2 regions of the Stenotrophomonas sp. AN71 genome follow, and region 2 is predicted to be linked to the other one. Evidence: predicted binding sites of a transcription regulator. Region 2 holds the regulator's gene; the other holds the start of a gene.
What was found. Region 2 encodes FliA, which starts transcription of late flagellar genes. Its sites were predicted from a motif close to TAAAGTTTNNCNNNCNNNGGCCGATAA; they were not measured.
Positions count from the first base shown of each region.

Region 1: a site for FliA is predicted at 12,478-12,504, ahead of ABH900_RS15265 (methyl-accepting chemotaxis protein). Genes of this name have one in related genera too.

Region 1 covers NZ_JBNDKU010000009.1:174,496-189,929, forward strand. Annotated here, with positions in the region: gene ABH900_RS15220 (PAS domain S-box protein) at 1-1,717, shown strand, start outside; gene ABH900_RS15225 (response regulator transcription factor) at 1,813-2,496, shown strand; gene ABH900_RS15230 (sensor histidine kinase) at 2,474-3,853, shown strand; gene ABH900_RS15235 (efflux RND transporter permease subunit) at 4,546-7,764, shown strand; gene ABH900_RS15240 (efflux RND transporter periplasmic adaptor subunit) at 7,757-8,920, shown strand; gene ABH900_RS15245 (efflux transporter outer membrane subunit) at 8,907-10,313, shown strand; gene ABH900_RS15250 (hypothetical protein) at 10,390-10,611, shown strand; gene ABH900_RS15255 (putative quinol monooxygenase) at 10,634-10,924, opposite strand; gene ABH900_RS15260 (DUF5694 domain-containing protein) at 10,986-12,074, opposite strand; gene ABH900_RS15265 (methyl-accepting chemotaxis protein) at 12,736-14,562, shown strand; gene ABH900_RS15270 (GGDEF domain-containing protein) at 14,559-15,434, opposite strand, start outside.
Region 2 covers NZ_JBNDKU010000001.1:560,630-576,063, reverse strand. Annotated here, with positions in the region: gene ABH900_RS02510 (chemotaxis protein CheA) at 1-760, opposite strand, end outside; gene ABH900_RS02505 (response regulator) at 806-1,171, opposite strand; gene ABH900_RS02500 (STAS domain-containing protein) at 1,168-1,476, opposite strand; gene ABH900_RS02495 (chemotaxis protein CheW) at 1,793-3,049, opposite strand; gene ABH900_RS02490 (ParA family protein) at 3,046-3,828, opposite strand; gene motD (flagellar motor protein MotD) at 3,833-4,840, opposite strand; gene ABH900_RS02480 (flagellar motor protein) at 4,842-5,582, opposite strand; gene ABH900_RS02475 (chemotaxis protein CheA) at 5,684-7,516, opposite strand; gene ABH900_RS02470 (protein phosphatase CheZ) at 7,519-8,124, opposite strand; gene cheY (chemotaxis response regulator CheY) at 8,124-8,516, opposite strand; gene ABH900_RS02460 (RNA polymerase sigma factor FliA) at 8,574-9,317, opposite strand; gene ABH900_RS02455 (MinD/ParA family ATP-binding protein) at 9,314-10,201, opposite strand; gene flhF (flagellar biosynthesis protein FlhF) at 10,188-11,804, opposite strand; gene flhA (flagellar biosynthesis protein FlhA) at 11,950-14,010, opposite strand; gene flhB (flagellar biosynthesis protein FlhB) at 14,055-15,185, opposite strand; gene ABH900_RS02435 (CocE/NonD family hydrolase) at 15,310-15,434, opposite strand, start outside.

The DNA of each region.
Region 1 (15,434 bases), on a different contig from region 2:
ACTGCAGGCGGTGGTCGACGCCTCCGATGAGGTCGCGGTGATCGCCACCGACACCGATGGCACCATTACCCTGTTCAATACCGGCGCCCAGCGCCTTCTGGGCTACAGCGCACAGGAGGTCGTCGGCCAGCGCCGGCTTGATGCGTTCCACGACCCGGGTGAGCTGGGGGCCTGGCTGCAGCCGCTGGCCGATGCCGGTGGCCATCTTCCTGGCGTGTTCGAGGCGCTCAGTGCGCGCGCTGACGGGCAGACCTATTCGCGGCAGTGGACGCTGCTGCGCAAAGATGGCCAGCCGCGCCAGGTGCGCCTGTCGATCAGTCGCATGGACGGTGCCGATGGTGTCCGCATCGGCTATGTCGGCATGGCCATCGACATCACCGAAATCCTGCAGGCACGTGCCGAGGCACGCTTGTCGGCGGAGAAGTTCGCCGGTGCGTTCACCTCCGCGGCGCTGGGCATGGCGTTGGTTTCGCTGGAGGGGCGCTGGCTGGACGTCAACGATGCCCTGTGCCGGATCCTGGGCTACCCGCGCGCAGAGCTGCTGCAGGTGGATTTCCAGCGCCTGACCCATGCCGATGACCTGCAGACCGATCTCGGCCTGGTGCAGGACCTGCTGGCAGGGCGGCGCAGCCACTACCACCTGGAAAAGCGCTATCTCGACCGCGACGGGCGCACCATCTGGGCGCGGTTGTCGGTCTCGCTGGTGCGCAACGAGCACGGCGAGCCGCTGCATTTCGTGTCGCAGATCCAGGACATCACCGCCCAGCGCAGCAGCGAGCAGCGCCTGTTCGAGAGCGAACAGCGCAGCCGGATCACCCTGGATGCGGTGGCCGATCTGGTGCTGAGCGTAAGCCTCGATGGTCGCATCGATTACGCCAATGCCGCCGCCGTGCGCACCCTGGCCGGTGATGGCGCGCTGTCGTTGGCCGGGCACAGGGTGCAGGACGTGCTGGCGTTGACCACCGAGTACGCGCCCGGCTCGGTGCTGGATGTGTCGGTGCTGCTGGACCCGGAAAGCAACGCGGTGGACCTGCATGCCGATCTGCTGCTGCGGCTGGGCACTGCCACGGTGCCGGTTGACCTGACCCGCGCCTGGCTACGCGATGACGAAGGGCATGTGCGCGGCGCGGTGTGGGTGCTGCGCGACGACACCCAGCAGCGCGCGCGCCAGCGCGAAGCACGCCATCTGGCCGAGATCGATCCGTTGACCGAACTGAGCAACCGCCGCGGCTTCGAAGTACACCTGCAGCAGGCGATCACCCGTGTCGAGCGCACCGGTCAGGCGGCCTCGTTGATGTACATCGACCTGGACCGCTTCAAGCCGGTGAACGACACCTGGGGGCACCTGGCCGGCGATGCCGTGTTGTGGGCGGTAGCCAGCGTGCTGCGCCACGGCGTGCGCGATTCGGACGTAGTGGCGCGGCTGGGCGGCGACGAATTCGCGGTGATCCTGTCCGGTTGCACCCCACGCCGTGCGGCGCGGATCGGTGGAGAACTGCTGCAGACCCTGGCCTCGCTGTCCATTCCCTGGGACCAGCACCGGCTGCGGGTCGGCGCCAGTATCGGCATCGCGCCGCTGACTGGCGGGATGAGTGTTGACCAGGCGGTGGCTTCGGCCGATGCCCAGTGCTACCGGGCCAAGGCGATGGGCCGCAACAACGTGCAGGTGCAGGGTGAGTTGTCCGACCTGCCCGGTGATGACGGCGACGCCGGCTGAACCGGCCCGCACCACCGGCGTGGATGAAGGATGTTTCATTTGCCCGCATCGGCTGATTTGGCGAGCATGGGCCAGTCTGGACTTCAGTGGTGCCCATGTCGCGCGTATTGACCATCGAGGATGACGCCGTCACCGCCCAGGAGATCGTGGCGGAACTGGGCAGCCATGGCCTGCAGGTGGACTGGGTGGCTGATGGCCGTGAAGGTCTGGTGCGCGCCGCCAGCGGCGACTATGACGCGATCACGCTGGACCGCATGCTGCCCGGCCTGGACGGCCTGGCCATTGTCACCACGCTGCGCCGGATCGGCATCGATACGCCAGTGCTGATGCTCAGCGCACTGTCGGACGTGGATGAGCGCGTGCGCGGCCTGCGTGCCGGCGGCGATGACTATCTGACCAAGCCGTTCGCCTCCGATGAGATGGCTGCGCGGGTGGAGGTGCTGCTGCGCCGCCGCCAACGCCCGGCCAGCAACGAAACGCTGCTGTGTGTGGGCGACCTGCAGCTGGACCTGCTGGCACGCACCGCCCATCGCGGCGGGCGCAGCCTGAGCCTGCTTCCGACCGAGTTCAAATTGCTGGAATACCTGATGCGCAATGCGGGCCAGGTGCTGACGCGGATGATGTTGTTCGAGGAGGTGTGGGGCTACCACTTCGACCCCGGTACCAACCTGATCGACGTCCACATCGGCCGTCTGCGGCGCAAGCTTGATCAGGCCGATGCGCCGTCGTTGATCCGGACCGTGCGCGGTAGTGGCTATGTCCTCAGCGAAACTGTCTGACGGTTGGCGTTCGTCCAGCAGCAGGCTGCTGGGCCTTTACAGCCTGCTGTTCGTGGCCTGGTCGTGCGTGCTGCTGGGCGTGTTGTACTGGAGGGTGTCGCTGTACCTGGATGAGCTGGCGCAGTCGGCGGTGTTGCAGCGTGCGCACCTGTTCGAGCACTTCACCGGCGATGGGTTGACCGCGGCACTGCGCGAGAACCGCCGCTATGACCTGCACGGCATCGATGCCTATGGGCTGTTCACGCCCGAGGGAAAGCCGCTTGCCGGCATGTTGAAGGCGCTGCCGGCGCAGCTGCCGCTTGATGGCAGCGCGCATCCGGTGTCCGGGTTGCCGATCAATGATGCCTACGCGCGTGGCAAGCGCGGCTTCGGCCTGGCGATGCCGACGCGTGATGGCCGCATCCTGGTGCTGGTGCGCTACAGCGGGCCGTTGAACGAGGTCAATCACCTCATCCTTGACGCGTTGCTGTGGGGCGTGTCGTTGACCCTGCTGCCCGGCCTGTTGGGTTGGCACCTGCTGCGGCGGCGCCCGCTGCGGCGCATCCAGGCCATCGAGCAGGCCACCGCCGGTATCGTCGCCGGCGATCTGGGCCAGCGCCTGCCCTTGTCCAACCGTCGCGATGAGCTGGACATGCTGGCATCCATCGTCAACGCCATGCTCGACCGCATTGAGCAGCTGATGACCGAGGTCAAAGGGGTATGCGACAACATCGCCCATGACCTGCGTACGCCGCTGACGCGGGTGCGTGCGCAGCTGTACCGCCTGCGCCAGCAGGTGCGCGATGGCGATCCGCAGGCGCTGCCGTTGGATCAGGTGCTGGAGGAAACCGACACCCTGATGGCCCGCTTCCGCGCGCTGCTGCGGATTTCCGAGCTGGAGGACCACCAGCGCCGTTCCGCGTTCGGCTCACTGGCGCCGGCGGCGTTGCTGCAGGAGATCCATGCCTTCTACGTGCCGCTGGCGGAGGAAAGGTGCCAATCGCTGCTGCTGGAACTGGAGGCGGATCTGCCCGGTGTGATCGGCGATCGTGGTTTGTTGTTCGAGGCGATCGGCAATCTGCTCGACAACGCGATCCGGTTCGCGCCGGAGGGCGGTCGGGTGCGATTGGCGGCACAGGTGGAAGAGGGCGCCACCTGCATCGTGGTGGAGGATTCCGGGCCCGGCATTCCCGAAGCCGAGCGCAGCCTGGTGTTCCAGCGGTTCCATCGCGCGGAGGCGAGCAGGGGAGGTGGCTTTGGGCTGGGTCTGTCGATCGTGGCGGCGATTGCCGGGTTGCATGGATTCCGCCTGCAGGTGGGTGGGTCGACGCTGGGCGGCGCCCGCTTCAGCCTGCTGTGCCGGCCGCAGGTGCTGTAGAGGGTGTTCTTTTGCAGGGCTTGCAGCCCTGCACCTGCAGAAGCTTCAAGCCAAGGCAACAGCCAAAGCAAAAGCTGATTTGCTGTGGGTAGGCGGGGTGGGTCCGGTTGCGGGGGGCGCCGTGAATACCCCTCCGGGGTCCGGCCCAGCCGCTGGCGGCTGGGCGTTCGGGCGCTTGCGAAGCAGTGCTTCGCAAGCAAAGCGCCCTCACCCCTGTAGGCTCGGTCGCGCCTTGCTCGTGTGCGCTGTCCTGCGCACACGGCAAGACCGGGGTTGGGCGTCCTGCCCAACCCGCCCGAGGCATGCCTCGGGCCCATGGCGCTCACGCACCCGCAACCGGACCCATCCCGCCTTCGACAGATTTCATCCACGCATGGCGTGGATCTACTGGCCGCCGGCCAACTGTCGAAGGCGGGGCACTGTGGGTTTGCGGGGTGTGAGCCGCATGGATGCGGCGACCAAGGCTACATGGACGTACTTGCGCCGTCCCCGCGAACCCACAGTGCCCCGCCATCCCACGGAATGCCTGCTGCTGTTGCTCTGGCCTCCGCAGGTGCAGGGCGCAGCCCTGCCGAACCCACCTCCTTCATGAAACATGTTTCATCTGCGGCACAGCCTTGTTTTAGCTGACAGCGCCGATACTTGCCGGCCTGCGCTGCCCGCGGTGGGCAGTGGCATCGCTGGAGAGCTGCATGCTCGGGTTGGTCAGGACCGCGCTCAACAAGCCCTACACCTTCGTGGTGATGGCCATTTTCATCTGCATCGTCGGTCCGCTGAGTGCACTGCGCACCCCCACCGATGTGTTTCCCGATATCGGCATCCCGGTCATCGCCGTGGTCTGGCAGTACACCGGCCTGTCGCCGGATGCGATGGCAGGCCGGGTGATCTCGCCCTATGAGCGCGCGCTCAGCACCACCGTCAATGACATCGCGCACATCGAATCGCAGTCGCTGGCCGGCATGGGCGTGGTCAAGGTGTTCTTCCAGCCCGGTGTGGACATCCGCACCGCCAATGCACAGATCACCGCGATCTCGCAGACCATGGTCAAGCAGATGCCGGCGGGCATGACGCCGCCGTTGATCCTCAACTACAGCGCGTCCACCGTGCCGGTGCTGCAGATGGCGTTTTCCAGCCCGACGCTGGGTGAATCGCAGATCCGTGATCTGGCGCAGAACACCGTGCGCCCGCCGCTCACCTCGATCCCGGGCCTGGCCATTCCCGCACCCTATGGCGGCAAGCAGCGCCAGATCACCCTCGACCTGGACCCGCAGGCGATGGCGGCCAAGGGCCTGTCGGCGCAGGACGTGGGCAATGCGCTGGCCGCCCAGAACCAGATCACCCCGGTCGGCACCGCCAAGCTGGGCAGCAACGAATTCACCGTACTGCTCAACAACAGCCCCAGCGAGATCGAAGCGCTGAATGATCTGCCGATCCGCACCGTCAATGGTGCGGTGGTCACCATCGGCCAGGTCGCCCATGTGCGCGATGGCTCACCGCCGCAGACCAATATCGTGCGCGTCAACGGCGGCCACTCGGTGTTGATGGCGGCGCTGAAGAATGGTGATGCCTCCACGTTGACCCTGGTCAGTCGCATCCGCAGCATGCTGCCGCAGATCGGCGAGTCGTTGCCCCCATCGCTGAAGATCTCGCTGCTGGGCGATGCGTCGACGTTCGTGCGCGAATCGATCAGCAGCGTCGCCCGCGAAGGCATCATTGCCGCACTGCTGACCAGCGTGATGATCCTGGTATTCCTCGGCAGCTGGCGTTCGACCGTCATCATCGCCGCCTCGATCCCGCTGGCCGTGCTGTCGGCCATCGCCTTGTTGTCGGCCGCAGGACAGACCCTCAACGTGATGACCCTGGGCGGCCTGGCGCTGGCGGTGGGCATCCTGGTCGACGATGCCACCGTCACCATCGAGAACGTCAACTGGCATCTGGAGCAGGGCAAGGGCGTGCGCGAGGCGATCCTCGACGGCGCCGCGCAGATCGTCGGCCCGGCATTCGTATCGCTGCTGTGCATCTGCATCGTGTTCGTGCCGATGTTCCTGCTTGATGGTATCGCCGGCTACCTGTTCCGGCCGATGGCACTGGCGGTGATCTTCGCCATGGCCAGCTCGTTCGTGCTCTCGCGCACGCTGGTGCCGACGATGGCGCTGTACCTGCTGCGTCCGCACCGTGTCGAGGGCGGCGTCGGCCACCATCCCGAGGATGCCTTCCTCAACCATCATGAGGGCGATCATCCGCAACCGCGTCGTGCCCGCGTGATGGCCATCCTGGCGCGCTGGCAACAGCGGTTCGAGGCGGCCTTCTCGGCCACCCGCGACCGCTACCACGCGCTGCTCGGCCTGGCGCTGGCCCATCGTGGTCGCTTCCTGCTCGGCTTCATGGCCTGCGTGCTGGTGTCCTTCGCGTTGCTGCCAACATTGGGTCAGGATTTCTTCCCGGCCACCGAAGCTGGTGCGCTGTCGCTGCATGTGCGTCTGCCGCTCGGCACGCGCATCGAGGAAACCGCTGCAGCCTTCGACCGCATCGAAGCACGTATCCGCCAGGAAGTGCCGCCGCACGACATCGACGCCATCGTCGACAACCTCGGCCTGCCGATGACCGGTATCAACATGGCCTACAGCGCCAGCGGCACCATCGGTCCGCAGGATGGCGACATCCAGGTCTCGCTGAAGCCCGGCCACGGTGACGCGGCCGGGTACGAAAAGCGCCTGCGCGAGGTGCTGCCGGCGGCGTTCCCGGGTACCAGCTTCGCGTTCCTGCCGGCCGATACAAGCAGCCAGATCCTCAACTTCGGTTCGCCCGCTCCACTGGATGTACGCATCGCGGGGCCGGATGCGGCCGGCAACCGTGCGTATGCGCAGGAACTGCAGCGCCGGCTGCGCCACGTCCCGGGGCTGGTGGACCTGCGTCTGCAGCAGCCCGATGGCTACCCGACCCTGAAGGTGGACGTCGATCGCCTGCGCGCCAATGGCCTGGGCATCACCGAACGCGACGTCACCAACAGCATGGTGGCCTCGCTGGCGGGCAGCGGCCAGGTGGCGCCGACCTTCTGGCTGAGCCCGAAGAACGGTATCTCCTACAGCGTCGTTGCAGCCACTCCGCAGTACCGCATGGACAGCCTGGCGGCGCTGCAGGCGCTGCCGGTGACCGGCAGCAGTGGCACGCCGCAGGTGCTGGGCGGCCTGGCCGAGATCCAGCGTGGTGCCAGTTCGGCGGTGGTCACCCACTACAACGTGCAGCCCACGCTGGACCTGTATGCCAGCGTGCAGGGCCGCGACCTGGGCGCGGTCGCAGCCGATGTGCAGAAGGTCATCGACGGCATGGCCGGTCAACGACCGCGCGGCACCGAGGTGGGCCTGCACGGGCAGATCGACGCGCTGCATGTGGCCTTCACCGGCCTCGGCTATGGCCTGCTGGCGGCGATCGTTCTGATCTACCTGCTGATCGTCATCAACTTCCAGTCCTGGACCGACCCGTTCGTGATCATCACCGCATTGCCGGCTGGCCTGGCCGGTGTGGTCTGGATGCTGTTCCTGACCCATACCACGCTGTCGGTGCCGGCGCTGACCGGCGCCATCCTGTGCATGGGCGTGGCCACCGCCAATTCGATCCTGGTGGTCAGCTTCTGCCGCGAGCGCCTGGCCGAGCACGGTGACGCCGCAAAGGCTGCACTGGAAGCCGGATTTACCCGGTTCCGCCCGGTCTGCATGACCGCGCTGGCGATGATCCTGGGCATGCTGCCGACCGCACTGTCCACCGAACAGAACGCGCCGCTGGGCCGCGCGGTGATCGGCGGCCTGCTGCTGGCGACCTGCGCCACGCTGCTGTTCGTGCCGGTGGTGTTCGCATTGGCCCACTCCCGCAAAACCCGTACTGCTCCTGCCGGAGAACCCCTGCATGTCTGAGTCTTCGCATCCGCAGCGCTCGCTGCGCCGTCCTTTGATCCTGACTGCCGCCGTGGCAGTCGTTCTGGTGGCTGCTGGCCTTGCATTGCGCGCGCAGCAGGCGCATGCGGTGGTCGAGTGGACCGAACGCCAGGCGGTTCCGTCCGTGCAGGTGGTCACCGCGGGTGAACAGGGTGCCGCAGGCACGATGACCCTGCCGGCCCACCTCAGTGCATGGGCTGAAGCGCCGATCCATGCCCGCGTCGGCGGGTATCTGAAATCCTGGAGTGCTGACATCGGCCAGCCGGTGAAGGCCGGTCAGGTACTGGCGGTGATCGACAGCCCCGAACTGGACCAGCAGATAGCACAGGCCCACGCCCATCTGTTGCAGGTGCAGGCGGACGCGGCGCTGGCCAAGGTCAGTGCCGCGCGTTGGCAGGGCATGCTTGGCAGTCATTCGGTATCGCGGCAGGAGGCCGACGAGAAGCAGGCCAATGCGGTGGCCGCACAGGCCAGTGTGGAAGCGGCGCAAGCGGACTACGCGCGGTTGCAGGAGTTGGGCCGCTACCGCACGCTGCGCGCGCCCTTCGACGGCACGGTCACTTCGCGACAGACCGACGTCGGTCAGTTGATCCGCGCCGATGACAGCGGCCGCGAGCTGTTCAACATCGCCGACACCCGCCGCCTGCGCCTGATGGTGCCGGTGCCGCAGAACAGCGCGGCGAGCATCCGTTCCGGCCTGCAGGCCACGCTGCAGGTGCCGGGCCAGGACGGTCGCGCTTTCACCGCGACGCTGCAGGGCGATTCCAGCGCGATCGACCGCAGTTCCGGCACGCTGTTGGCGCAGTTCGTGGTCGACAACGCCGATGGTGCGCTGCTACCCGGTAGTTATGCGGAAGTGACCCTGCCGCTGCAGGGGGGCGGTGCGGGCGTGAGCGTGCCGGCGGAGGTGCTGATCTTCCGCGCCAAGGGCACCCAGGTGGCGGTGGTCGACGGCCAGGGTAGGGTGCATCTGCGTGACATCCATGTTGCCAGTGACCTGGGCAGTACGCTGCGCATTGACCGTGGGCTGAAGGCCGGTGATCGGGTCATTCCCAATCCTCCCGACGCGTTGCGCGACGGTGACCATGTACGCGTGGTGGCCGGCGAACAGGAGCACGCGCATGCCCGCGGCTGAGCGCGCAGGTGCGTTGGCGCTGATGGCCCTGGTACTGGGAGGGTGTTCGCTGGCACCGACCTACCAGGTTCCCGCGCTGGCGATGCCTTCAGCGTATGAACGTGCTGAGTTCGGTGCAGGTGCCGCCGCGGACGCCACGCCGCTGCCGCAGGCCTGGTGGCGGGCGTTCCAGGACCCGGCGATGGACCAGTTGCAGCAGCAGTTGGCCAACGCCAACCCGACGCTGGCGGTGGCCGTGGCGCACTACGATGCGGCGCGCGCCGCGGCGGGTGAAGTAGCATCGGTGCGCGCACCGCAGATCGGCTTCAGCACCGGACCGGTGCGCCAGCGGCAGTCCGACGACAAGCCGCTGCGCAGCGCCACCCAGCCCGCCATCTATGACAGCAATACCGCCACGTTCTCGTTGTCGTTCGACCTCGACCTGTGGGGGCGTCTGCGCAACGCGGCAGCCGCCGGCCAGGCCCGTGCCGAAGCCAGTGGTGACGACCTGGCCGCCGCGCGGTTGAGCCTGTCCCAGCAGTTGGCCGGGCTCTATCTGCAGCTGAGGGGCGCGGAGGCACAGCAGGCCATCCTGCACGACAGCATCGAGGACTACCGGCAGGCACTGGCGCTGACCGAAGACCGTTTCCGCGGCGAGATCGCGTCGGAGCTGGATGTGTCGCGGGCGCGACATCAGCTGGCCAGCGCGCAGGCAGATCTGGATGCACTCGACGCCCGCCACGAACTGCTGCGGCACGCCATTGCCGAACTGGTCGGTGCGCCGGCCACCGGGTTCATTCTGGCCGCTGCGGGTCTGCCGGCGTTGCCATCGGTGCCAGCCGATCTGCCCAGCAGTCTGTTGCAACGACGGCCGGACATCGCTGCCGCCGAACGCCGGGTGTTCGCCGCCAATGCGGGCATCGGTGTGGCACGCGCAGCGTGGTTCCCGCAGCTCAGTCTGACCGGGCTGCTGGGTGGCCAGACCTCGGGCGGCAGCGCCCTGCTGGATGCTGGCAACCGTTATTGGGCGCTGGGCCCGTTGGCCGCACTGCCGGTATTCGATGGCGGTCGTCGCAAGGCGGCCAAGGCCGAGGCCGATGCCGAGTTCGACGCTGCCTCGGCGCAGTACCGTGCCACCGTGCTGACCGCGATCCGCCAGGTGGAAGATCAGCTGACCCTGCTGCGCCAGCTCGATGCCCAGCGCGGCCACGAGCAGGACGCGGTGACGGCAGCGCAGCGTGCCGAGCAGATCGCACGCGACCGCTATACCGGCGGTGCGGTGAGCTACCTGGACGTGGTCAGCGCGCAGACCGATGCCCGCCAGGCCCAGCTCGGCCTGCAGGACATCCAGAGCCGGCAGCTGCAGGCCAGCGCGGCGCTGATGGCAGCGCTCGGCGGTGGCTGGTCGCGGTAGCGGCCGGAGGCGGTCTCAGCCTGTGAGAGGGACGGGCGGAACAATTGCCGCATCCTCCCGGACAAGAGACCACAGGATGATCGCCTGGAATCGAAACGCCGTCGCCGCCTACGCGCCGGCCATGATCGGCTGGACCCTGGCGCTGGCGGGTGGCCTACGCCTGGAGCAGTTGCGCGACGACCTGCATGCGCGGGCGTTGCTGCCAGCGTTGCAGGCCGGTGTGGTGGTGCTGCTGGTCATGACCCTGGCCTGCACGCTGGCGGCAAGCGTGGTGCTGTGGCGTGGCAGCCGCCGATAGCCTCGTGGTGTCGTCGCCTGTACTACAGCGGCGCGGCATCCATCAGCAGGAACCGGCATGGCTCGCGCTGGAATGCGTTGATCTGCGGCACCAGTCGCTGGAAATGTTCGCTGCTGCAGTGGGTGTCGAGGGCCGAACGGTCGGGCCACTGTTCGATGAAGATGAAGTGCCCGGGATCCTTCTGGTCGACGAACAGTTCATAGCCGATGCACAGTGGCTCGCGTTGGGTGCATGCGACCAGCTCCCGATACAGAGGAAGAACGGTTTCCACGGCCTCGGGATGGATGAAGTCCTCGGCGATCACCTTGAGCATGTCATTGCCTGCGTTTGCGGTCCTGCAGCATAGCGCCGGCATTCGGCCGGCACCGGTGCTGTCAACGCAATACTTCGTCCGAACCGACCAGCTGTACGTCATGCATCTGGTTGAGGTAGGCCTCGTAGTAGCCCTTGTGCGAAGAACCGACGATGGCCAGCATGCGCGAACCGGGGTGCTGGCCCAGTACGTCGCGCATGTTGGCGACCATGCGCAGGTTGCGGGTTTCCCAGTAGCCGACATACATCCGGCCGAACGCCTTGGCGGAGGGTTCGACCAGCGTCGCACCGAAGTCGCTGTCGTACGCGATCGCCGCCGCCGCTGGACTGTTGTACTCACGATACAGCGCCATGACCCCGCCCGGCTTGTCCAGCCCCGCCACCAACCGTTCATCGAGCTGCTTCCGGGCCGCCGTATGGGCGTTGTTCCAGGCACCGGTGATGGCCGTGTTGGCTGCTGCTTCATCTTCGGCAGGCGCGGGGGAATCGGCCGTATGGTCGTCGACGGCCCAGAGCCGCTCATGGCCGAGCCGTGCGGCGACTTCGGCCGCGATCAGGTTGGTTTCGTTGCGACGGGTCAGGCCCTTGTCGAGGATCTCGACCAGGGCCGGGCTCAGGCCGTCTCCATCGCGGCGCTCGGCCGCGGGCAGGCGCAGCCATTGCACCTGGGCCGAGCCGCGTTCGCCCGCGGCCAGCAACAGCGCGGCCAGGTGACGGCGCTGGGCCGGCGAGGGCTGCTTCGGCCAGGCGGCCAGGCGACGCTCAACCTCGGCGTTCGCGGCGGGCACGTCCAGTCCAGTCGCGGCCTGCGCGGTGGCGGTTTCAAAGCAGTACGTGGATACGCTTTCTGCATAGCGGGCTGGATTGCGTCGCATGAAATCGCACTGCAGGCCGGACAGGTCTTCGGTGGCCACCAGCTCGGGCTTCCAGGCGACCAGCCGCTGCAGCAACGGCTCAAGCAGGGCCGGCTGGAAGGTTTTGGGCAGGCCGGCCAGGTGGGTGGTGCCCAGTACCAGCACTTCGTTAGGGCGACCGACCGGCGGTCCCTTCAACTGGTCGGGGTGGAAGCTGGGCCGATAGGCAGGATCGGCGGCGAGGGCGCTGGTGCTGCACAGGCCCAGGATAAGGAAGCTGGCCAAGCGTGGAAACATGCGATCTCCGTGTCAGTGAACATCCTGCAGATCGCTGCATGCTCGCCATTTTCATCTGCCGGGGAATCTCCCGTTGGTCATGCAAACCTTTTCGGCCTGAGCTGCATCGGCATCCCGGGCGAGGCGCCGTGCAATGAAGGTAGCGATGCGGGCGTTCCGCAAGCGTCGCAACAGGCATTGGCCGTGGTCTGGTGAACGTAGTGGCCGGCCATTGCCGAGGGGACGGACCTCACGTTCGCGATCCGCCGGCGCGGGGATCACGCGTTCCCGGGATTGGCCGGTGCCTGGCAGACTCCCCTGGTAGCTGTCCGTGGTGCGTGAGCAGGGTGTGAAGTACGCCGCGATTGTCTACCGCATCCATGCAGCAGCATCTCAAGTTGCGACGGACGTCGCGCAATCCGGCTAAAGCCGCGGTTGGCATCGCCGATATCCCCTCTGGATCCCGCTCCAGTCCCCCGCTGCAGGACCCCAGGCTGCTCCCGATGGGCGGCCCGCGCTGTGTGTTCCGTCGCTCCCAGATGCCGATCGCACCCGCACCAGACGTTCTTGCCAGCCGCTCGAGAGGTGCCTGCCGGCACCTGTAGTCCTTAGCAACTGAAGTTGCCGCCGGGCATTCCGCCCGTCGGGTCGCAACCCTTTGTCGGACACCGAGGATCAGACAATGCTCATTCCAGGCTTCACGGCAGGCGCGCAGGCGCCGGCCGAGCTGCATACCCGTTGGTCGCCGTGGCGCGCATTGCTTGGTGCGCTGGCGCCGCAACATCGTGCCGGCGCCGAGGCAGCCGCCAACGATCGCGCCGAGCTCGAGGCCCAGGTGGCGGCGCTGCACCGGGTACAGGCGGTCATCGAGTTCGCGCTCGACGGCACCATCCTGCGGGCCAACGACAATTTCCTGCAGGCGATGGGCTACCGGCTGGAAGAAATCCAGGGCAAGCACCATTCCCTGTTCGTCGACCCTGAGCAGGCACGCAGTGCGGAGTACCGCGACTTCTGGGCGCGGCTGGGGCGAGGCGAGTATGACGCGGGGCAGTACCGGCGTTTCGGCAAGGGCCAGCGCGAGATCTGGATACAGGCTTCGTACAACCCGGTGCTGGATCGCCAGGGACGTCCCTACAAGGTGGTCAAGTTCGCCACCGATATCACTGCGCAGAAGCTGCAGACCGCCGATTCGGCCGGGCAGCTGGCGGCGATAGACAAGTCGCAGGCAGTGATCGAGTTCAGCATGGATGGCCGCATCCTGTCGGCCAACGACAATTTCCTGGCCACCACCGGCTACCGCCTGGATGAAGTGCGTGGACAGCACCATTCGCTGTTCGTCGAGCCTGATCACCGCAGCAGTGTCGAGTATCGCCAGTTCTGGGAGAAGCTCGGCCGCGGCGAGTACGATGCCGGCCAATACCGGCGGTTGGGCAAGGGCGGGCGTGAGGTCTGGATCCAAGCGTCCTACAACCCCATCCTCGACCTCAACGGAAAGCCGTTCAAGGTCGTCAAGTACGCCACCGACATCACCGCGCAGGTGCATGAGAACCAGGCGATGCAGCGTGCCGTGGCGCAGACCCGTGAGGTGGTGGCTGCGGCCAAGGAGGGCGATCTGACCCGGCGCGTGGCTACCGCCGACAAGAGCGGGCCGATCGCCGAGCTGTGCGAGGGCGTGAACTCGCTGGTGGAGGCCATGGCCGCGATCATCGGCCAGATCAAGTTCGCGGCCGACACCATTGCGGTGGGTGCGACGGAGATCGCGCAGGGCAACAGCGACCTGTCACAGCGCACCGAGCAGCAGGCGGCCTCGCTGGAGGAAACCGCCGTGTCGATGAAGGGCCTGGCCGAGACCGTGCAGCGCACCGCCACCAACGCGCGCCAGGCCAGTCAGCTGGCCGGTGGTGCTGCCGAGGTCGCCGCGCGCGGCGGCAGCGTAGTGCATGAGGTGGTGGAGACCATGGCGGTGATCAATGCATCTTCGCGGCGCATCGTCGACATCATCGGTGTGATCGATGGCATTGCCTTCCAGACCAACATCCTGGCCCTGAACGCAGCAGTGGAGGCCGCCCGTGCAGGGGAGCACGGGCGGGGCTTTGCGGTGGTCGCCACCGAAATCCGCGAACTGTCGCAACGCTCGGCGGGTGCGGCAAAAGAGATCAAGCAGCTGATCGACGCGTCGGTGGCCAATGTCGGTGCGGGTACGGCGCAGGTCGAGAGCGCCGGCCGCACCATGGACGAGATCGTGGATAACGTGCGCCGGGTCAGCGACCTGATGACCGAGATCAGCACCGCTTCGCAGCAGCAGAGTGACGACATCCAGCAGATGAACCACGCTGTCGATCTGATCGACCAGGGCACCCAGCAGAACGCTGCGCTGGTCGAGGAGGCCTCGGCGGCGGCGCGCAGCATGGAGGAGCAATCGGCACAGCTGCTGCAGACCGTGGCCGGCTTCCGCGTGCAGGGCGGAGGTGGGCATCCGCAGGGTGCGACGGTGCTGCGCGCGGTCTAGGCGCGTTGACCGGGCCGGGCCTGCTCGGCCTTGGCCGGCGGCGCGGCGTGCACACAGTTGCGGCCGGCGTGCTTGGCCTGGTAAAGGGCCTGGTCGGCACGATCGACCAGGTCGCGCGGTTCGCGGTCGTCTCCGGCGGCCTGCCAGGCCACACCGATGCTGATGGTCACATGGCCTTCGGGTGCGGGCAGGACGGCCGCTTCGACGGCGGCTCGCAGCCGCTCGCCCAGTCCCAGTGCGTGGGCGGGGTCGGGCGAGGGCAGGGCAGCGATGAATTCCTCGCCACCGTAGCGGGCCAGCAGGTCGTCACCGCGTTGCAGGCAGCCATCGAGGATCGCGGCGACTGCGCGCAGCCGGCGGTCACCCTCCGGGTGCCCATAGGTGTCATTGAGCCGCTTGAAGTGGTCGATGTCGATCATCAACACCGCCAGGCCCAGGCGCTGGCGACGGGCGCGGCGGTGTGCGCTGCCGAGTGATTCGTCGAAGTTGCGGCGGTTGCCCAGCCCGGTCAGCGGATCGCGCCGGGCCAGCAGTTCCAGTTCATCACGCTGGCGCTGGATTTCAACCTGGGTCAGTACGCTGCGCAGGGCATAGCCAAGCATGGCGCCGATGAAACCGATCGTGGCCAGGGTCGGATGCAGGCGCGCGACCAGCAGTGCCACCATCATCAGCAGCAATGGCAGCATCAGCGGCACACCGGCATCGACGATGCGGCGCAGGTGGCGCGGCATCGCCGGTGCCGGTGCACGGTGCGGGCTGCCGGCCATTACCGCCAGCAGCACGAACAGCCCGCTGATCAGCAGGTCGGTCCAGCCGCCATCGGGTACCTGCGGCTGGAAGGTGTTGATGTAGAGCGCCAGCAGGAAGTATCC
Region 2 (15,434 bases):
CGGGTGTGGCTGCGCCAACGGCCGTCGGAGTCTGGGTAGCCAGGCTCGGCGGCGCCGCTGGACGGATGTCCAGTTCGCAGTCGTCCAGCACCCAGGCGAAGGTGTCTTCGATCTTGCTGCGTGGCACCTTGCCGACCAGGCCCAGGTCCCATGCCAGGTGTGCTTCGAGCGGGTCGAGCTGGGCGAAGCCCGGCAGGCGCTCCATGCGCGCGGCGACCTGCAGCGAGCCGAGGTGCTCCAGTTCGCGGATGATGCGCAGCGGGTCGTTGCCGCTCATGAACAACGACGGTGCCGGAGTGAAGCCGATCTGCCAGGCTTCCGGCGTTTCATCAGCCTGTGGAGCAGCGGCAACCGGCGCGCTGGGAGCGGCCTGCCCGGACAGCACCGCTTCCAGGCGTGCCTTTACTGCGGCGACGGCGGCCGGGTCAGCGGCCTGCCCGTGTTCTGCTTCGCGCAGTAGAGCACGCAGCACGTCCACCGAGGACAGCATGGCGTCGACCGCGTGGCCTTCCAGTGCCCGCTTGCCGGCGCGCAGCTCATCGAGCAGCGTTTCCAGTACGTGGGTCAGGCTGGCGATGGCATCGAAGCCGAAGGTGCCGGCGCCGCCCTTGATGGAATGGGCGGCGCGGAACACCGAGTTGATGATCTCCGCGTCCTGCTGCCCGGATTCCAGGGCCAGCAGGCCAGCCTCCATTGCGTCGAGGCCTTCGCGGCTCTCCTCGAAGAAGGTGGCGTGGAAGCGTTGCAGGTCCATGCTCATGGCAGTGGTGGTCCGGAAGCGAAGAGGGGGAGCGATGCGGGGCGATCAGCCCAGCACTTTCTGCACGGTGGCGACCAGCTGTTCGGGATTGAACGGCTTGACCAGCCAGCCGGTGGCGCCGGCGGCCTTGCCTTCGGATTTCTTGTCCGCGGCCGATTCGGTGGTCAGCATCAGCAGCGGGGTGAACTTGTAGTCCGGCAGCTGGCGCAGTTCGCGGATCAGCGCGATGCCGTCCATGTTCGGCATGTTGACGTCGGTGACCACCGCATTGAAGCGCTGGCCCTTGGCGCGACCGAGCGCGACCGCGCCGTCTTCGGCTTCTTCGACGGCAAAACCGGCCGAGGTGAGGGCGAAGGAAACCATCTGGCGCATCGACGCCGAATCGTCCACCACCAAGATACGTGCGCTCATGCAGCGTTCTCCACAGATTTCAGGTTGTCATGGGGTACGTCCAGGCCCAGGGCCTGGGTGACGCCCAGCAGGCGCGCGGCGTCACGGAAGGTTGCAGTGCAACCGTGGAAGCCGGTGCCCAGGCCTGCCTCGCGGCGGGCCTGCACGAAGGCACACAGCACCTGCACGGCGGCTGTGTGGATGCGGGCGACCTGGCTTGCATCCAGGGTCAGCTCGCCTGCCTGCGCCACCAGCGGGGCCAGGCGGTTCTTGAGCTCGGTGCTGCTCTCGATGCCGAGATCCTCACCCAGTTCGACAGTGCTCATCGTTGCTCCGGACAAACGGTTCCGTGATCCATAACGGCATACCAGTGGGGTTCTTTAGAAGAATCGACGAGGTGCGTCGATGCGGTGCTGTTGAAAAGGGGACGGAGGGGATTAAGTCGCAAACGACCCTGCGCTCTGCCCACCATCAGCCTAGTCGTCGCCTTGCGCCGACGCGTTACCTGTCGGGGACGCAAGGAATTGATCCGTTGGATCAACACCTTACGTCCCCACTGCGCGGTCGCCGTTTCCACGGATAGCCTCGGAGGGGCACGGGCATTTACGACTTAATCCCCTCCGTCCCCTTTTTCTTTTCGGCTCAGCTCAACAGTCGCGTCGCGTCGAGCAGGATCATCGGGCGCTGGCTGACCCGGGCCACACCGCGGAACAGGTCGTTGGAGATCTGGCAGATGCGCGCGGTATCGGGCGGTTCGATCTGCGAATCGGTGAGGTTGGCAACATCTTCCACCGCCGATACACGCAGGCCAATGGTTTCACCGTCCTCCTCCAGCACCACGATGCGGGTCTGTGCGTCCTCTTCGGCCGCGGCGGCGCCCAGGTGCAGGCCCAGATCCATTACCGGTACTACCTGGCCACGCAGGTTCATGATGCCAAGCATGGCCGGCGCGGTGCCGCGCAACGGCAGCAGCGGCACCGGCAGCACCACTTCCTGCACCTTCAGCAATTCCAGCGCGTAGGCCTGGGTACCGCAGCGTAGGCGCAGCCAGCGCGAGGTGCGTTCGCCGGCACGGCGGTTCTGCGGATGTGGGCTGCGCGCCGGCTGGTGTGCCTGGGCCTGCAGCTCCTGCCAGGTCCCGGGTCGGTTGCCTGCCGGCGCATCCACGGCTACGCGCGGCGGTGGCGTGGCGGCAGCGCGCGCCACCGGAGCCGGTGCTGGCCGCGCAGCCGGTGGTGACACGGGTGCTGCGATCACCGCCGCCGGTGGCGTGGGGACGTCTTCGCCGCCGGCCGCTGCCTCGAAGGCGGCTTGCAGGCCGGGGCTGTCGGTGTGGGCGAGGCGATGGCTGTCGGCCGGGTCGGTCTCGTAGATCACTTCGTCCGGCAGATCGTCCCAGGTGGGTTCCGGGCCGGTCTTCGCAGTGACGTTGGCGGATGCAGTTTCGTGGATGACCTCGTCGGGCAGGTCGTCCCAGGTCGGCTCGCGTTCTGCGTCCGCTGCGCTCGCTGGGCGTGGCCCGGCGCTACCCGGTGCCGACGCGGCCTCGAAGGCGGCTTCCAGCGCTGCGGCATCGACGGTCGGGGCGGCGACGGTGTCCGTTTCGTAGATCACCTCGGCCGGCAGGTCGTCCCAGGTGGGTTCGCGTGCAGGCGTTGCGGCGGCGTCGAACGCGGCTTGCAGCGCCGCGTCATCTTCGACCGGGGCGATGGCGGCCGTTTCGGTTTCATGGACCACTTCGGCCGGCAGATCGTCCCAGGTCGGCTCGCGTTCTGCGACTGCTGTGCTCGCCGGGCGTGGCCCGGCGCTACCGGGAGTTGGCGTGGCAGGCGGAGCCGCAACAATCGCTTCGCTCAGCAGTTCGTCCAGGTAGTCGTCCAACACGCCGGTGCTGTTCATGCGGCCTGCTCCAGCGCGCGGGCATCCTCGCCGAGGATCCAGTTCAATGCACGGCGATAGGCTGCCAGGCCACGGCCCGGGTAGTCCTCGCCGACGCTGGGCAGCGTCAGGCCGCCGGCGTTGCTGATGCGGGTGTCGATCGGAATCGCATCCTCCCAGACGCGCGCGCCATGGCGGTCCTGCATGGTGCGCAGCGATTCGTTGCCGGCACGCGTGCGACGGTCAAACAGCGTCGGCAGGATCGAGATCGGCAGCGGACGGCGGCGCGAGCGCTCGACCATCTCGCCGGTGCGGACCATGCCCTCCAGGCCATGCAGGGCCAGCGGCTCGGCCTGTGTCGGGATGATCAGGCGGTCGGCGGCAGCCAGCGCATTGATCATCAGCAGGCCGAGCGTCGGTGCGCAGTCCAGCAGGATGTAGTCGTGCTGGCCCTGGTGGCGTGCGAGCGCGTTCTGCAGGGCCAGGCCGAGGCCGGGCTGGTTGGCGCTGCGTCGCTCCAGTGTCGCCAGTGCCGACTGCGCGCAGACGTAGTCCAGGCCATGGATGCTGCTGGCGTGGCACAGGCTGGACAGATCTGCTGGCGGCGCGCCGAACAGTTCCAGTACACCGGCCGGCGGCGGATCCACCGGCACACCGAACGCGCGGCTGAGCGAGGCATGCGGATCAAGGTCGATCAGCAGCACGCGATGGCCGAGCCCGGCCAGGCCGCGGCCGAGGGCGAGGGTGGTGGTGGTCTTGCCGACTCCGCCCTTCTGGTTGGCGACTGCCCAGATGCGCATCGGTTTACTCCTTCATTGCCGGGGGAACGGCGGCGCCGACACGGCTGCCAGCCGGCACCGGCGGCAACTTCACCGGTGCGATGGGGGAGGTAGCCGGAGTTGCGTCGGCTTGTTCGGGGGAGGCGTTGCCAACGGCGCCGGTGGCGGCATTGAGGCGTTCACCGAGCGGGTCCACCGAATGACTGGTGTCGGCCAGGATGATGACCATCACCCGCCGGTTGCGGTTGCGGCCCTGCGCACTTTCGTTCTCCTCGCGCGGGCGGAACTGGCCGTAGCCGACCATCGCCAGCCGCGACGGCTGCACGCCCTGGTCGGCGAACAGGTGCACCACGCTGGCCGCGCGACCGGCCGACAGTTCCCAGTTGGAGGGGAACGTGGCGGTAGCGATCGGCACATTGTCGGTGTGGCCTTCCACGCGCACGCTGTTGGGTACGTCGCGCAGCACCTCGGCCAGGCTGGCCAGGGTCTGCCGTGCATGCACGTCCAGCGCGGCTGAGCCCGTGGGGAACAGGATGTCGCTGTTGATCTCGACCTCGATCCACAGTTCGGTGCGGCGCACGCTGATCATGCCGCGATCGATCAGTGGTGCCAGTGCGGCCGTCAGGCGGTCGGCGATGCTGCTGAGCTGGCGCTCGGCACGCGCGATCTGTTCCTGGTTGTGGACCGACACCGGCATGCGCATCTGCGAGGCCATCGATGGCAACAGGGTGGGGTCGTGCGAGGGCGCCGGCGCGGACGGGCCAACCTTGGTGCCGGACTTGATCACCGAGGGGCTGTCCCAGCCGCCGCCCTGCACCTGCTTGTTGCCGACCTGCACCGGGTTGATGGTGCGCGGTGCGCCACCGAACGCATCGGTGAGGGCGTCGGCCATGATCCGGTACTTGCCCTCGTTGACCGAGGAGATTGCGTACATGACCACGAAGAAGGCCAGCAGCAGCGTCATCAGGTCGGCATAGGGAATCGCCCATGCCTCATGGTTGGCGTGCTCTTCGTGGTGCTTGCGGCGGGCCATGTCAGTGCAGGAAGCCGGAGAGGTTGGTTTCGATGTTGCGCGGGTTCTCGCCCTGGGCGATCGAGATCAGGCCTTCGATGACCATTTCACGGTCGCGCGTGTTGTGCGAGATCACACTCTTGAGCTTGGCGGCAACCGGCAGGAACAGCAGGTTGGCCGAAGCGATACCGTAGATGGTGGCGGTGAACGCGGCGGCGATGCCGTGGCCGAGCTTGCTGGGGTCGGCCAGGTTCTTCATCACTGCGATCAGGCCGAGCACGGCGCCGATGATGCCAAGCGTCGGTGCATAGATGCCCATTGCCTCGAACACCTTGGCGCCGGCCTGGTCCTGGTGTTCCTGGCTGCCCAGTTCGATTTCCAGCATGTGCCGCATCGATTCGGGCTCGACGCCGTCCACCAGCAGCTGCAGGCCCTTGCGCAGGAACGGGTCCTGCTGCGCCTCCACCTGCGATTCCAGGCCCAGCAGGCCCTGGCGACGGGCGATGTTGCTCCACTCGACGATCTGCTGGATCAGTTCACGACGATCGCTGTGCGGCGGACGCACGACCCAGCGCACGATCTTGAACGCATGCTTGAACACCGCCGGCGAGGTATGCAGCAGGATCGCGGCGATGGTGCCGACAATCACGATCACGAACGCCGCCGGCGACCACAGCGACGCCAGGCCGGCGCCCTTGAGGATGCTGCCGCCGACCAGTGAGGCCAGCGCGAGAAAGAGTCCAATAAGGCTGAGTCTATCCATGGGTCCGGTATCGGCTTGTGTGAATGGGACTTGAGACACCGGGAGCGTACGTACAGACGGTGGTCACAGTTTTCGGTTCGCCGGGCCATGCCCGACTGGGGTCATCTCAACCCATCCACATCCAGGATCAGCGCCATGCGACCATCGCCGATCAAGGTTGCACCGGCGTAACCGCGCAGACCGCGCAGGGCTTTTGGCAGCGGCTTGATGACCACTTCCTCGCGCCCGCGCACCTGGTCCACGACCAGGCCGAAGCGGGCCTCACCGGCCTGCAGCACCACGATGGTCAGCAGGGGCGACGCGGCAGGCGTCACATCCAGCCACTGGCGCAGATCGACCAGCGGCAGGGTGTGCGAACGGCGGTCGAGCACGGCGCGGCCGTCGAACCAGCCCAGCGAGGTGCGCGGGGCGTGCAGGACTTCCATCACGCGCGCCAGCGGCAACGCATAGACGTCCTCGCCGGCCTGCACCAGCAGGGTTGGCAGGATCGCCAGGGTCAGCGGCACGCGGATCAGGAAGCGGCTGCCACGGCCCAGTTCCGACTGGATCTGGATCTGGCCGCTCAGCTCGCGGATGCGCGACTGCACCACGTCCATGCCCACGCCACGGCCGGAGATGTCGGTGACCTGCTGCTTGGTCGAGAAGCCCGGCAGGAACACCAGGTGCAGGCACTCCTCGCTGCTCAGGCGGGCGGCGGCTTCCGGATCGATCAGGCCCTTTTCGCGCGCCTTCGCGCGCAGCTTTTCCGGATCGATGCCGGCGCCATCGTCCTGCACCTCGATGCTGACGTAGTCGCCTTCCTGCTGGGCCGACAGACGCACGTGGCCCATCCGCGGCTTGCCCTGCGCTTCTCGCAGTTCAGGCATCTCCACGCCATGGTCGATGGCATTGCGGACCAGGTGCACCAGCGGATCGGCCAGCGCCTCGACCAGATTGCGGTCGAGCTCGGTTTCGGCACCGATCAGCTCCAGATCCACTTCCTTCTTCAGCGACCGGGCAACGTCGCGGGCCACCTTGGGGAAGCGCGAGAACACCTTGCCGACCGGCTGCATGCGGGTGCGCATGACCGCCGACTGCAGGCGCGCGGTGGCGATGTCCAGGGTGGACACAGCACGGTCCAGCTCTTCATCGCGCAGGCGTGCGCGCAGCGTCTTCAGCCGATTGCGTGACAACACCAGTTCGCCGATCAGGTTGACGATCGCATCCAGGCGTTTGGTATCCACGCGTACGGTGTGTTCGGCCTCTGCCAGCGGCTTGCTCGCCGGCTTGGCGGCCGGGGCGGACGCGGCAGGGCGCGCTGTCGGTGCCGGCGCCGGTACCGATGGTGCAACGGCGACCGGTGTGGTGCCGGGCGCGGCGCCACCGTGCAGCTGGTCGAGCAGGGCTTCGAATTCGTCTTCGCTGATCAGCCCATCGTCGGCCTTCTTTGCCGGGGCCACCGCAGTCGGTGCGTTGCCGCCATGCAGCTGATCGAGCAGGGCCTCGAACTCGTCATCGGTGATCAGGTCGCCGCCAGCGGCAGCGGGTGCGGTGACCGACGCGGCGGGCGCGGCACTGCCATGCATGTCGAACTGCGCGATCAGCTCGGGCGGCGCATAGCCCGGTTCGGTGCCCGACGACACCGCATCTAGCATCGACTGCAGGTAGTCCAGCGATTGCTGGGCCGCGTCGAAGTGATGGGCCTGGAGCAGGGCCTGCCCGGCACGCGCGATGCCCAGCGCTTCTTCGGCGGCGTGGCACAGCTCGACCATGGCGGTGACACCGAGGAAGCCGGCGCCGCCCTTGAGCGTGTGATAGCCACGGAACACCGCATTGAGCTGCTCGGTGTCCTGGGGTGCCTGCTCCAGCGACACCAGCTGTTCGCCGAGGCGGTCCAGGATCTCCTGCGCTTCGATGATGAAATCGGCAGTGATGTCGTCGGATACCGCGCTCATGCTTACAGCCCCAGGTCCGACAACAGGTCGTCGGCGTCGTTCTGCGAGACCGCGTGGCGGTCCAGTCCCTTCAGTGCCGGCCCGGCCAGTTCCGGGTCGGTGCGATGCTGTTCCGGCGGCAGGCCGAGCGCGCCGAAACCTTCGTGCACGCGGCGTACGATGCCGACCACACGACGGATGATCTGCCCGGTCAGGTCCTGGTAGCTCTGGGTCAGGGCGATCTCGGTCAGGTTGTGGCGGATGCGCTCAAGCTGCGCGTCCTGACCCGGCTGCAGGCCTTCGGCGCGCAGTTGTTCGGTCAGGCTGCGGCACTCTTCGGCCAGGTCCAGGGTGCGATGGGTGGCCTGTTCGGTCATCGCCACCACGTGGTCCAGGCGCGCGCAGGCGTCGTCCAGTTCGCCGGCCTCGCTGGGCACGGTCGGCAGTTCACCCAGCGCCTGCCCCAGCTCGCGGGCCAGCCGCGAAAGGCCGCTCATCATCGGCTGCGTGCGCAGCGCGACCAGTCCGTCGATGCGCTGCCGCCATGCGGCTTCGTCACCGGACTCCAGGGCGTCCAGGGCTTCCTGCAGGCGCAGGGAGAGGGCGTTCTTGTCGACCGTGGTATCCATCAGGCGCTGGCCGCCAGGCGCTCGAAGATCTTGCCGAGCTTCTCTTCCAGGGTCTGCGCGGTGAACGGCTTGATGATGTAACCGTTGACGCCACTCTGGGCGGCTTCGATGATCTGCTCGCGCTTGGCTTCGGCGGTGACCATCAGCACCGGCAGCGTCTTCAGCTTGGCGTCGGCGCGGATCGCCTTGAGCAGCTCGATGCCTGTCATCACCGGCATGTTCCAGTCGGTGACCACGAAATCGAACGGCTGGCTCTGCAGCAACGACAGTGCGGCATGCCCGTCCTCGGCTTCGGCGGTATTGGTGAAGCCCAGATCGCCCAGCAGGTTCTTGACGATTCGACGCATGGTCGAAAAGTCGTCGACGATCAGGATGCGCATGTTCTTGTTCAAAGCGGAATTCCTTTGTTGTTCAATCCGGGCGGCCGGGGGCAGCCGCCTCGGGCATGTTCATTCTTCAAGGCCGGCGTCGACGGCCTCGAATATCTTCAGTCGACCACGCAGGCGCAGCACCGCCTGGCCGTGGATCTGGCAGACCCGCGACTCGCTCACGCCGAGCACCGCGCCGATCTCCTTCAGGTTCAGCTCCTGTTCGTAGTACAGCGAGAGCACCAGCTGTTCGCGTTCGGGCAGGTGGCCGATGGCCTTGCCCAGTTCGCGGCCGAACTCGCCGCGTTCCAGCACCTGCTGCGGGGTCGGGCCACCCTGGGCGACGGTGTCCAGCTCGCCCTGGTCTTCGATGCGCGATTCCAGGCTCAGCACCTGGCCACGCGCGGCGTCTTCCATCAGCCGCAGATATTCGGGCAGCGGCATCTCCATCGCCGCGGCCACCTCGGTGGCGCTGGCGGCGCGGCCGCTGCTCTGTTCCAGGCGACGGATGGTGGCGGCGGCATCGCGTGCACGCCGATGCACCGAACGCGGCACCCAGTCGCCGCGGCGGATCTCGTCGATCATCGAGCCACGGATGCGGATGGAAGCGTAGGTCTCGAACGAGGCGCCCTGGTCGGCGTCGTAGCTGCGCGAGGCTTCGATCAGGCCCATCATGCCGGCCTGGATCAGGTCATCGACCTCGACGCTGGCCGGCAGGCGAGCGGCCAGGTGATGGGCGATACGCCGCACCAGGTCCGAATGCTGGGCGATGACATCGTTCGCGGCTGAACGTTGCACTTCCCTGTATTGGGCTGCGCCTTTCATGCGGCTACCCCGCGCTGCTTGAGGATGCGTTCGAGGAAGAACTCGACGCCGCCACGCGGTTCGGTCGGCGCCTGCCAGCGTGCGGTGCGGCGGGCGATCTCGGTGATCGCCAGGGCTGCCGGGCTGGACGGGTAGGCCTTCACCACCGGCTGCTGGCGCTGTACCGACAGGCGCAGCCAGTCATCCTGCGGCACGCAGCCCAGGTAGTTCAGCGAGACATCGGCGAGGAACTTCTCGCAGACGCGGGTCAGCTTCTCGTACAGCACGCGGCCTTCGTTGGGGTCGCGCACCATGTTGGCGACGACCTGGATGCGGTCCACGCCACGTTCGCGCGAGAGCACCTTGATCAGCGCGTAGGCGTCGGTGATCGAGGCCGGCTCGTCACAGACCACCACCACGGTGTCCTGCGCGGCCTGGCAGAAGGTCAGCACGCCATCGGTGATGCCGGCGGCGGTGTCCACCACCATGATGTCCAGCTCGCGTTCCAGTTCGGAGAACACGTTGACCAGGCCGACGTGCTCGGCCGGGGCCAGTTCGGCCATGTGCCGGCGGCCGGACGCGGCCGGTACCACCAGCACACCGTTGGGGCCTTCGACGATCACGTCGTCCAGCGTGCAGCGGCCGGCGACCAGGTCGGCCAGCGTAAAGGTGGGATTCAGCCCCAGGATCACGTCGATGTTGGCCAGGCCAAGGTCGGCGTCCAGCAGCAGCGTGCGTTTGCCCATGCCGGCCAGCGCCACGGCCAGGTTGGCGGACACGTTCGTCTTGCCCACGCCGCCCTTGCCGCCGGTCACGGCAATGGTGCGCACAGGGCCGAGCGGCTCGCTGCGGGTGGCCGACAGCGGGAAGGTCTTGGTCAGCTTGGCGTACTCACGCGACGGCATGGTTCAACTCCGGGTTGCAGGGCATATCGGCCGCTCGGCGCAAATCTTCAAGGCGAAGTACGAGATTGGCTGCACTGGCCCGGTGCAGGTCGTCCGGCACGTCCTGGCCGTCGGTCACCCAGGTGATCGGCAGGGCATGGTCCACGGCCACCGACAGGGCGTTGCCGAAGCGGCCGGTCTCGTCCAGCTTGCTCAGCACCAGGCCCTGCAGGTTGGCCGCTCCGAAGCGGCGGACCACTTCGTCCATGTCGCCGAAGCTGGTGTTGGCCGGCAGCACCAGCAGGGTGCGTACCTGGCGGGCGGCGCGCAGCCACTGCAGCTGGGCAGCCAGTGCACGGTCGCGCGGGCCAAGGCCGGCGGTGTCGATCAGCACCAGCTTGTAGTCCTTCAGGCGCTCCAGCAGCTGGTCCAGGTCGGTGCCGCTGTTGGCCTCGTGCACGGCGATGCCCAGCTGGCGGCCATAGCCGTACAGCTGCTCGCGGGCGCCGATGCGGGTGGTATCGGTGGTCACCAGGGCGACGTCGCGTGGCGCGTGCTTCTCAGCGAAGCGCGAGGCCAGCTTGGCGATGGTGGTGGTCTTGCCGGCGCCGGTTGGGCCGACCAGCGCGATCACGCCGCCTTCTTCCAGTGGATCGACCGGGGCGATCGGCAGCTTGCGCGAGATCAGCCCCAGCATCAGGCCGCGACCGCGATGGGCTTCAGTCTCCAGCGGGATCTGCATCGCCACGTCGCGGGCCAGCCCGGCATCGAAGCCATATTCGTCCATCAGGTCCAGCGCGGTGGCGCGCACCGGGCAGCCGCGCAGGCGCTCGTCGGTGAAGCGGTTCATCTCGCGCTCGATCACTTGGCGCATGCCGGCTACTTCCTGGCGCAGCTGGCGGATCTCGGCATCGTCCTGGGCCACCACGGTCAGCACCGGGGCCGGGGCGAGGGTGGGCTCAGGCGTGGCGTCGGCGAGGGTGTCGGGTGCCGCCGGTTCATTGACGATCATGTCCTGCGGCGTACCGGCCACGGCGACAGGCAGCGGCGGCGGTTGCACGGCCGGGGCCGGGCTTTCGTGATGCGTTTCATGCGGCGGATCGATCTGGAAGCGGGCGCGGTTGGCTGCCGCGCTGATGCTGGCCGCCGGCGCAACGATGGCATCGGCGTACGGGGCGAAGATCTGCTCCGGCAGCGCCGGTTCGTTGACGGCAGCGCGGGCCAGGGTGGCGGCGAAGCCGGTGCTGCCACGGGTCGGTACGATCTCGTCGGCGCTGTCGAGGGTGCGGCCGGTGGCGCCGACTGCAGCGCGGGCGAGGGCGGCGACGGCCGACGTGGTGGCGGCGACCGGCTCCGGGGCCGGGCCGCTGCTGCGGCGGCGGGTGACCGCAGCGATCACCGCATCGGCGGCAGTGCGCGGCTTCGGCGGCGGCGGAGCCACATCACGGCGCGAGGCTTCCAGCGCACGCTGCACGGCGCTTTCATCATAGTTGGCGGCGGCGACGATCTCGATGCCTTCCTCGATCCGGCGGTTGGACAGGATCACGGCGTCAGGACCATGTTCCTTGCGCACCAGGTTCATGGCCGAACGCATGTCGGCGGCGACGAATCGTTTGATTTTCATGCTGTGGTCACGGGACGAAGACGGCGGGGTGGCGGTCGGAGAACTCGGGTGTTCGGTGGTCTGCACGGTGCGGGTTCCCCTTGGAATCTGTCTGTTGCGTTGGATCGAAAGTGGTGTCTGTTTTCTGGCGCGATGGAGGGCGGTGTCAGCTGATCGTTCCGACCAGCTTCAAGCGCTTGTCCTCCGGCACCTCGCTGTAGGCCAGGACCGACAGCGACGGAACGCTGTGCCGGACCAGGCGCGCCAGCGCGGCGCGCACCGGGCCCGGTACCAGCACGACCGCGGGCTCGTTGCGGGCTTCCTGCTTGCTGACACAGTCGGCCAGGCTCTGGTGCAGTCGCTCTGCGAGTCCGGGTTCCAGCGCGGCGCCGTTGCCCTGCGTGGACTCCTGCAAGACACGTTCCAATTGTGGGTTGAGGGTGAACACCGGCAGCTCCGCCGACATTCCGGCGATTTCCTGCACGATGAAACGGCCCAGCGCGGTGCGCACGGCGGCAGTGAGCACGGCCGGGTCCTGACTGCTGGGGGCATGTTCGACCAGCGCTTCGGCGATCTTGCGCAGCTGGCGGATCGGGATGCGCTCCACCAGCAGGTTCTGCAGCACGCGCACCACCGCCGACAGTGGCAGCGCCTTGGGCGTCAGATCTTCGACGAGCTTGGGCGCACTCTTGGCGAGGTTGGCCAGCAGGTGCTGCACTTCCTCGTGGCCGAGCAGTTCCGGCGCGTGCTCGCGGATCAGGTGCGAAAGGTGGGTGGCGACCACGGTGGCCGGATCGACCACGGTGTAGCCCAGTGTTTCGGCCTGGGCGCGCTGGTGCGGCTGGATCCAGGTGGCATCCAGGCCGAACGCCGGGTCCTTGCCGGCGATACCTTCCAGGGCGCCGAGGGCGCTGCCTGGGTCCAGCGCCAGCTCACGGTCGGGGTGGATCTCGGCGGTGGCCACCGGTACGCCATGCACCAGCACACGATAGCCATTGGCCGGCAGTTCCAGGTTGTCGCGGATATGCACCGAGGGAATCAGGAACCCCACATCCTGGGTCAGCTTGCGACGGACGCCCTTGATGCGCGCCATGAGTTCGCCGCCCTGGTTGCTGTCCACCAGTGGAATCAGCCGGTAGCCGACCTCCAGCCCCAGCGGATCGACCGGGCGCAGCTCGTCCCAGCTCAGTTCGGCGGTCGGTGCCGGCGCGGCCGGGCGGCCCAGTGCGTTCAGTGCGGCGCCGTCGCTGCCGCCCGCAGCGGCATCCGACGCCGCCACCTTGCCCTTGCGGTATACCTTCCAGGCGATGAAGCCGAGGATCGCGGCCAGCGTCAGGAAAGCGACGTTGGGCATGCCCGGCACCAGGCCGACAACGCCGAGGATGCCGGCGGTGATGGCCAGCGCACGGTACTGGCCGAATACCTGGCCGGTCATGGCCTGGGCCATGTCCTGCGAGCGCGAGGCGCGGGTGACCAGCATCGCCACCGCGCTGGACACCAGCAGGGCCGGCAGCTGGGCCACCAGACCGTCACCGATCGACAGCAGGGTGTAGGTGGCGGCAGCTTCGCCGAACGGCATGCCATGTTGCAGCACGCCCACGGCCAGGCCGCCGAGCATGTTGATGAACAGGATCAGGATGCCGGCGATGGCATCGCCGCGGATGAACTTGCTGGCACCGTCCATTGCACCGTAGAAGTCGGCTTCCTCACGGACCTCTTCACGGCGCAGCTTGGCTTCTTCACGCGTCAGCAAACCGGCGTTGAGGTCGGCATCGATCGCCATCTGCTTGCCGGGCATCGCATCGAGGATGAAGCGCGCGGTCACTTCCGAGACGCGGCCGGCGCCCTTGGTGATCACCACGAAGTTGATGATGGTCAGGATCGCGAACACCACGATGCCGACCGCGTAGTTGCCGCCGATCACGAATTCGCCGAAGGCGGCGATCACTTTGCCGGCCGCTTCGTGGCCGTTCTGGCCATTGAGCAGGATCACGCGCGTGGAGGCCACGTTCAGGGCCAGCCGCAGCATGGTGGTGATCAGCAGCACGATCGGGAAGATGGTGAAATCCAGCGGACGCTTCACGTACACCACCGCCAGCAGCACCATCAGCGAGATGGCGATGTTGAAGGTGAACAGTGCGTCCAGCACCGGTGCGGCCAGCGGCACCACGACCATGGCCAGCAGGGCCAGCACGATCAGCGGCGCGCCAAGCCCCTGGCGGATCATTTCCAGGGCGCGGCGGGTGTTGAAACCGGAGGAGGGCTGGGCGCTCACGGGCGACCTCCCTTGCCGAATTCATCCACCTGGATGTGCGGGGCGTCCGGCATCGGGCCAGTACGCCAGGTGCGCAGCTGGTAGACGTAGGACAGGACCTGGGCGACGGCCGAATACAATCTCACGGGGATTTCCTTTCCGAGTTGGCCTTCCCGATACAAGGCGCGTGCCAAAGGCGGGGCGGAGACAATGGCGACCTTGTTGCCGTCGGCTACTTCACGGATGCGCAGGGCGGTCTCGTCCACGCCCAGCGCCACCACGGTCGGTGCGTTCATGGCGCCACCCTCGTATTTCAGGGCCACCGCGTAGTGGGTGGGATTGACCACCACCACGTCGGCGGTGGGCACCGCTTCCATCATCCGGCGGTTGGCCAGCTGCTGCTGCAGCTGGCGGATGCGGCCCTTGACCTCCGGACTGCCCTCGCTTTCCTTCATTTCCCGGCGCAGCTCTTCACGGGTCATCTTCAGCTTGCGCATCCAGTTCCAGCGCTGGTACGGGGCATCGATGGCGGCCAGCACCAGCATGGCGCCGGCGGTAGCCAGCAGCAGGCGCAGGGTGAAGCCGAGGCCGTCGGTGATGGCGGTCTCCAGTGGGTGGTGGATCAGCCCGCGCAGAGTGTCGAAGCCGGTCCAGACCACCAGGCCGGCGGCCACGCCGACGAAGCCCACGCGCAGCAGCGATTTGGTGAACTCGGCAATCGCCTCCGGGCCGTACAGGCGCTTGAGCCCGCTCATCGGGTTCATGCGGTTGATGTCGGGCATCATCGCCTTGGCCGACCAGCGCAGGCCGCCCATCACCAGTGGCGCGACGAAGCTGGCCAGCAGGCAGACCAGCACCAGCGGTGCGATCACCAGCATGAACTGCAGCAGCAGGTCGCCGAAGTGGCCGAACAGTTCCTTCGGGTTCTGCCTCAGGCTCTGTTCGGGGCTGAGTGCGTGCTTCATCCAGGCGCTGGCGCCGCGGCCGATCGAACCGCTCATGGCCATCACGGCCAGCACGCCGGCGCCGAACACAGCGGCGGTGCCGAGTTCGCGCGAGCGCGGCAGGTTGCCCTGTTCACGGGCATCGCGCAGGCGTTTTTCGGTCGGTTGTTCGGTCTTTTCGCCGGCGGATTCGTTCTCGGACATCACGGGCACTGCGGCAGGGGATGCCGGGGTGCGTGCAAGAACCGTTCCGTGATGGGGGCATGTGCCAACCGAGGTTGGCACCTACCGGGCAGGTGCCGGTAGCGCCGGGCCGTGCCCGGCGCGATCATCCGTCCGGTGTCGCCGGCTGCAACGGAATCGTCAGTACGCTGTCGCTGTGCCAGTCCACGCGCAGCGGCTCACCGGCATCAACGATGGACTCGTCGCTGACCTCGCGCCCGGTGCCATGGT